2 regions of the Streptomyces sp. NPDC006393 genome follow, and region 2 is predicted to be linked to the other one. Evidence: predicted binding sites of a transcription regulator. Region 2 holds the regulator's gene; the other holds the start of a gene.
The links. Region 2 encodes HrcA, which represses chaperone genes, less so after heat shock. Its sites were predicted from a motif close to TTNGCACTCNGNNNNNCNGAGTGCNAA; they were not measured.
Positions count from the first base shown of each region.

Region 1 (3,407 bases), on a different contig from region 2:
GCCGCCCGGGGAGAACATGCGGGTCATCGGCGCCATCACGATCCGGTTGGGGACGGTCAGGCCGTTCAGCGTGACGGGACGGGACAGGATCGAGGCCGCGCGGGAGGCGGACCCGGAGTCGGCGGGACCGGACTCGGGGGCCGTTCCGGAGGCGGTGACGGTCATGGGGGGCTCCTTGGCGGGACACGACGACGGCATGGATACCGCATGGTATGTGCACGCGCATGGAACGCGTACAGCGGTGTCAACCGTGAGATGCGTTACGTCATTTCCGCCGCCCCGCCGATGTGGCCCGGAACACGCCCGAGGGCGGCACCCCCTGTTTCCAGGGAGTGCCGCCCTCGGTCCGTGAAGGACGGTCGATCAACCTCAGCGGGTCGATCAGAAGTCCATGTCACCGCCCGGCATGCCGCCGCCGGCCGGCGCGGCGGCCTTCTCCGGCTTGTCGGCGATGACGGCCTCGGTGGTCAGGAACAGCGCGGCGATGGAGGCGGCGTTCTGCAGCGCGGAACGGGTCACCTTCGCCGGGTCGATGATGCCTTCCTTGACCAGGTCGACGTACTCGCCGGTCGCGGCGTTCAGGCCGTGACCCGGGGTCAGGTTGCGCACCTTCTCCACCACGACGCCGCCCTCGAGGCCGGCGTTGACGGCGATCTGCTTCAGCGGGGCCTCCAGCGCGAGCTTCACGGCCTGGGCGCCGGTCGCCTCGTCACCCTCGAGCTCCAGCTTCTCGAAGACGTTGGTGGTCTGCAGCAGGGCCACGCCACCACCGGCGACGATGCCCTCCTCGACGGCCGCCTTGGCGTTGCGGACGGCGTCCTCGATGCGGTGCTTGCGCTCCTTGAGCTCGACCTCGGTGGCGGCACCGGCCTTGATGACCGCGACACCGCCGGCGAGCTTCGCCAGGCGCTCCTGGAGCTTCTCGCGGTCGTAGTCGGAGTCGCTGTTCTCGATCTCGGCGCGGATCTGGTTCACGCGGCCGTTCACCTGGTCCGAAGAGCCGGCACCGTCGACGATGGTGGTCTCGTCCTTGGTGATGACGACCTTGCGGGCCTTGCCCAGCAGGTCGAGCGTGGCGTTCTCCAGCTTGAGGCCGACCTCCTCGGAGATGACCTCGCCGCCCGTGAGGATGGCGATGTCGCCGAGCATGGCCTTGCGGCGGTCGCCGAAGCCCGGGGCCTTGACCGCGACGGACTTGAAGGTGCCGCGGATCTTGTTGACGACCAGGGTCGACAGGGCCTCGCCCTCGACGTCCTCGGCGATGATCAGCAGCGGCTTGCCCGACTGCATGACCTTCTCCAGCAGCGGGAGCAGGTCCTTGACGGAGCCGATCTTGGAGTTCGCGATGAGGATGTACGGGTCCTCGAGCGACGCCTCCATGCGCTCCATGTCGGTGGCGAAGTAGGCGGAGATGTAGCCCTTGTCGAAGCGCATGCCCTCGGTGAGCTCGAGCTCCAGACCGAAGGTCTGCGACTCCTCGACGGTGATGACGCCTTCCTTGCCGACCTTGTCCATGGCCTCGGCGATCAGCTCGCCGATCTGGGTGTCGGCGGCGGAGATGGAGGCGGTGGAGGCGATCTGCTCCTTGGTCTCGACCTCCTTGGCCTGGTCGAGCAGGGCGGCGGAGACGGCCTCGACGGCCTTCTCGATGCCACGCTTCAGGGCCATCGGGTTGGCGCCGGCGGCGACGTTGCGCAGGCCCTCCTTGACCAGGGCCTGGGCGAGGACGGTCGCGGTGGTCGTACCGTCACCGGCGACGTCGTCCGTCTTCTTGGCGACTTCCTTGACCAGCTCGGCGCCGATCTTCTCGTACGGGTCCTCGAGCTCGATCTCCTTGGCGATGGAGACACCGTCGTTGGTGATCGTGGGGGCGCCCCACTTCTTCTCGAGGACGACGTTGCGGCCCTTGGGGCCGAGGGTCACCTTGACGGCGTCCGCGAGCTGGTTCATGCCGCGCTCGAGGCCGCGCCGCGCCTCCTCGTCGAACGCGATGATCTTGGCCATGTGAAGTGGTCCCTCCAGGACTGGGGGTGATTCCTTCGGACCGCGCCCGCGCCCGCGACGGACGGCTCGCCGGCCTCGTGGTTCCTTGCCCCACCCGGCCCGCGGGCCTCACCGACCCGGTCCTTCGCTGTCACTCTCACCTTCAGAGTGCTAACGCCAATGATTAGCACTCGACCCACCCGAGTGCAAGGCGCGCTCGCGAAGCGAGCCCCTCGGGGTGACGGCCGGGCCGGCGGCGCGCGCGTGCGGCGACACACCGAAGGGCCCGCACCCCGGGTGGAGGTGCGGGCCCTTCGAAAGCTGATCGCTTGCGGTGGTCGCGCGAATCAGGCCGTGACGCGGACCATGTCCGCCTGCGGGCCCTTCTGGCCCTGCGAGATCTCGAACTCGACCCGCTGGCCCTCTTCCAGCGTGCGGTAGCCGTCCATCTGGATCGCGCTGTAGTGGACGAAGACGTCCGCACCACCGTCGACCGCGATGAAGCCGTACCCCTTCTCCGCGTTGAACCACTTGACGGTGCCCTGAGCCATGCCTAACTCCCCTATTACTGGCCCTTGCACAGATCCACACTTCGCGGACCCGGGTCAGACCTCACCCCCCGTGGACGGGGGCGTGCGCCGGAACGCGTCGACCGCGGCTGAATGTATCTGTCCAACTGCCGTCTGCAACAGGTCAATCGGACGAGAATTCTGGACGGACCGGGTCCGGAATATGACGAGAATTCATCTTGATTCAGGGCAAGTCGGGCCCCACAAACAAGACAAATGCCGCGAAAAACCCGCACACTTTGGCTACTTCTTATCGGCGTGCGGCAGGAATCCAGGGCTTCCCGATCCATGGATCAGGGGCGCGTTCCCCAACTGTACCGCGCTCAATCACGCAGAACGGCCCCCTCCGCTTCTCTTACGGAAGGGGCCGTTCCGTGAACAGCCGGTAACCGAGTTACCCAGGGTAATGGTCAGCCGCCGGCGACCGCGGGGATGATCGACACGCCCGCGCCGTTCGGGGTGGCGGTCTGAAGACCCTGCTCGAAGCGGACGTCGTCGTCGTTGACGTAGACGTTGACGAAGCGGCGCAGCTTGCCCTGGTCGTCCAGGACGCGCGCGGCGATGCCCGTGTGGTTCTTCTCCAGGTCGGAGATGACCTCGGCGAGGGTCGCGCCCTCGGCGCTCACCTCGGCCTGTCCGCCGGTGTAGGTGCGCAGGATGGTGGGGATGCGAACGGTCACGCTCATACGAGGCCAGCCTCTCGGAAGGAGTCCAGGGTCGGGCGGATGGTCGCGGTCAGGCCGGTGCCCGCGACCGCGTCCAGGGTCTTCAGGCCGTCGCCGGTGTTGAGGACGACGGTGGTCTTCGTCGGGTCGAGTACGCCGCTGTCGATGAGCTTCCGCGTCACGCCGACCG
Region 1 covers NZ_JBEXZD010000001.1:42,064-45,470, reverse strand. Annotated here, with positions in the region: gene ABZ484_RS00220 (NADH:flavin oxidoreductase) at 1-165, opposite strand, end outside; gene groL (chaperonin GroEL) at 382-2,004, opposite strand; gene ABZ484_RS00210 (cold-shock protein) at 2,331-2,534, opposite strand; gene ABZ484_RS00205 (MoaD/ThiS family protein) at 2,963-3,238, opposite strand; gene thrC (threonine synthase) at 3,235-3,407, opposite strand, start outside.
Region 1: a site for HrcA is predicted at 2,168-2,194, ahead of groL (chaperonin GroEL). Genes of this name have one in related genera too.

Region 2 (3,407 bases):
GGTGTTCTCCGAGGGCCACCCCAGCGCACGGCACACGCCCGTCTTCCAGTCCTGGCCGTGCGGGACCGTGGGCCAGGCGGGGATGCCCAGCGCGGACGGCTTCACCGCCTCCCAGATGTCGATGTACGGGTGGCCCACGACCAGCGCGTGCTCGCTGGTCACCGACTCCGCGATCCGCCACTCCTTCGTGCCCGGCACCAGATGGTCCACCAGGACGCCCAGCCGCGCGTCCGGGCCCGGAGCGAAGGACTCGACGATCGACGGCAGGTGGTCTACGCCCTCCAGGTACTCCACGACCACGCCCTCGACGCGCAGGTCGTCGCCCCACACCTTCTCGACCAGCTCGGCGTCGTGCCGGCCCTCCACATAGATCCGCCCGGCGCGGGCCACGCGCGCGCGTGCGCCGGGGACGGCGACCGAGCCGGAGGCGGTGCGGGTGGGCCGTAGCGGAGCCGGCGCGGACGGCCGTACGAGCGTCACCACCCGACCCTCCAGCAGGAACCCGCGCGGTTCCATGGGGAACACCCGGTGTTTGCCGAAGCGGTCCTCCAGGGTCACCGTGCCCGCCTCGCAGCGGATCACCGCCCCGCAGAAACCGGTGTCGGGCTCCTCCACCACCAGGCCCGGTTCCGCGGGTACCTCCGGCACGGCCTTCGGCTTCTTCCAGGGAGGGGTCAGGTCGGCGGAATACTGGCGCATTCGAGTGACGATAGGAGAAGCAAGGCGCCGATCATCGCGACACGCCGAAGCGTGCCGCCAGGGCGTCCCGCTGGGCCCGGACGAAGGCCGCGTCCACCACCGCTCCGTGACCGGGGACGTACAGAGCGTCCTCGCCGCCCAGCTCCAGCAGCCGGTCCAGGGCGGCGGGCCATCCGGACGGCACGGCGTCGGGGCCGGCCTGGGGTTCGCCGGACTCCTCGACCAGGTCGCCGCAGAACACCACCGGTCGGTCGCCCGGCACCACCACCGCCAGGTCGTACGCGGTGTGGCCCGGCCCCACGTTCACCAGCAGCACATCGCGGCCACCCTCCAGCGTGAGGGCCAGTCGGTCGGAGACCTCGTGGCCGGGCCGTACCAGTGCCGCGGCAGCCTCGTCCGCCGCCCGCTCGTCCAGCCCGTGGTGTACGGCGTCCGCGCGCAGCTCCGCCCGCTCGCGGTCGTCGTCGTACACGGCGGACGACCCCTCGGCGGCGAAGACCTCCGCGTCCGGGAACGCCGCCGCTCCGAGCACGTGGTCGAAGTGCGGGTGGGTCAGCGCGAGAAGTGTCACACGGCCACCGGCGAGCTCCCGCGCCTGCGCCCGCAACCGGGCACCCTCCGCGAGGCTCGCCCCGGGGTCCACGAGCAGAGCGGCCCCCGCGCCGACGACCAGTCCCGCCGTGCAGTCCCACACCGGCAGCCGCACCCGGCCGACCCCCTCCGCCAGTCGCTCCCACCCCAGCTCTTCCCAAGTCACCGTCATGCCGCGACGCTAGCCCTCCCGGCATCGGCCTGTCGGCACCAGCCTTGCCGCCGGTATACCCGACGGCCGTACACTGGGCGCGGGAATGCTGGCACTCGTATGCGCCGAGTGCCAGGCGGGAGCCGAGGAAGATTCTGGAGGTGCGCGCGATGCTCAGTGAGCGACGGCTTCAGGTGCTGCGTGCCATCGTCCAGGACTACGTCGGCACCGAGGAGCCGGTCGGCTCCAAGGCCCTCACGGAGCGGCACAACCTCGGCGTCTCACCGGCCACGGTCCGCAACGACATGGCGGCCCTGGAGGACGAGGGCTACATCGCCCAGCCGCACACCAGCGCGGGCCGTATCCCCACCGACAAGGGCTACCGCCTCTTCGTCGACAAGCTCGCCGGGGTCAAGCCGATGACCGCGCCGGAGCGGCGCGCCATCCAGAACTTCCTCGACGGCGCCGTCGACCTCGACGACGTGGTGGCCCGCACGGTGCGGCTGCTGGCGCAGCTGACCCGGCAGGTCGCCGTGGTGCAGTACCCGTCGCTGACCCGTTCGACGGTGCGCCACGTGGAGCTGCTGTCGCTCGCGCCCGCGCGCGTGATGCTGGTGCTGATCACGGACACCGGGCGGGTCGAGCAGCGGATGGTGGACTGCCCGGCCCCGTTCGGGGAGGCCTCGCTCGCGGACCTGCGGGCGCGGCTGAACAGCCGGGTCGCCGGCCGCCGCTTCACGGACGTGCCGCAGCTGGTGGAGGACCTGCCCGAGGGCTTCGACCTCGAGGACCGCGGGACGGTCTCCACGGTGCTGTCCACGCTCCTGGAGACCCTGGTGGAGGAGAACGAGGAGCGGCTGATGATCGGCGGCACCGCCAATCTGACCCGCTTCGGACACGACTTCCCCCTCACCATCCGGCCCGTCCTGGAGGCGCTGGAGGAGCAGGTCGTCCTGCTGAAGCTGCTCGGTGAGACACAGGATCCGGGCATGACCGTGCGCATCGGTCACGAGAACGCCTACGAAGGACTCAACTCCACGTCCATCGTGTCGGTGGGCTACGGTTCGGGCGGCGAGGCAGTCGCCAAGCTCGGCGTGGTCGGACCGACCCGCATGGACTACCCGGGAACGATGGGAGCGGTACGCGCAGTGGCACGGTACGTCGGACAGATCCTGGCGGAGTCGTAAGTGGCCACGGACTACTACGCCGTTCTCGGCGTGCGTCGCGACGCGTCGCAGGAAGAGATCAAGAAGGCCTTCCGGCGGCTCGCGCGCGAGCTGCACCCGGACGTCAACCCGGACCCGAAGACCCAGGAGCGGTTCAAGGAGATCAACGCCGCTTACGAGGTGCTGTCGGACCCGCAGAAGAAGCAGGTCTACGACCTCGGCGGCGACCCGCTCTCGCAGTCGGGCGCGGCGGGTGCGGGCGGCTTCGGCGCCGGCGCCTTCGGCAACTTCTCCGACATCATGGACGCGTTCTTCGGCACGGCGTCGCAGCGCGGACCGCGCTCGCGCACCCGCCGGGGCCAGGACGCCATGATCCGGCTGGATGTGGAGCTGGACGAGGCCGCCTTCGGCACCACGAAGGACATCCAGGTCGACACGGCCGTCGTCTGCAACACCTGCAACGGCGAGGGCGCCGCGCCGGGCACCTCCGCCCAGACGTGCGACATGTGCCGTGGCCGCGGTGAGGTCTCGCAGGTCACCCGGTCCTTCCTGGGCCAGGTCATGACGTCCCGCCCCTGCCCCCAGTGCCAGGGCTTCGGCACCGTCGTGCCCACCCCGTGCCCGGAGTGCGCGGGCGACGGCCGCATCCGCGCCCGGCGCACGCTGACGGTGAAGATCCCGGCCGGTGTGGACAACGGCACGCGCATCCAGCTCGCGGGCGAGGGCGAGGTCGGCCCCGGCGGCGGCCCGGCCGGTGACCTGTACGTCGAGATCCACGAGCTGCCGCACCCGACGTTCCA
Region 2 covers NZ_JBEXZD010000063.1:15,960-19,366, reverse strand. Annotated here, with positions in the region: gene ABZ484_RS24090 (DUF3097 domain-containing protein) at 1-699, opposite strand, end outside; gene ABZ484_RS24085 (MBL fold metallo-hydrolase) at 731-1,462, opposite strand; gene hrcA (heat-inducible transcriptional repressor HrcA) at 1,612-2,628, shown strand; gene dnaJ (molecular chaperone DnaJ) at 2,629-3,407, shown strand, end outside.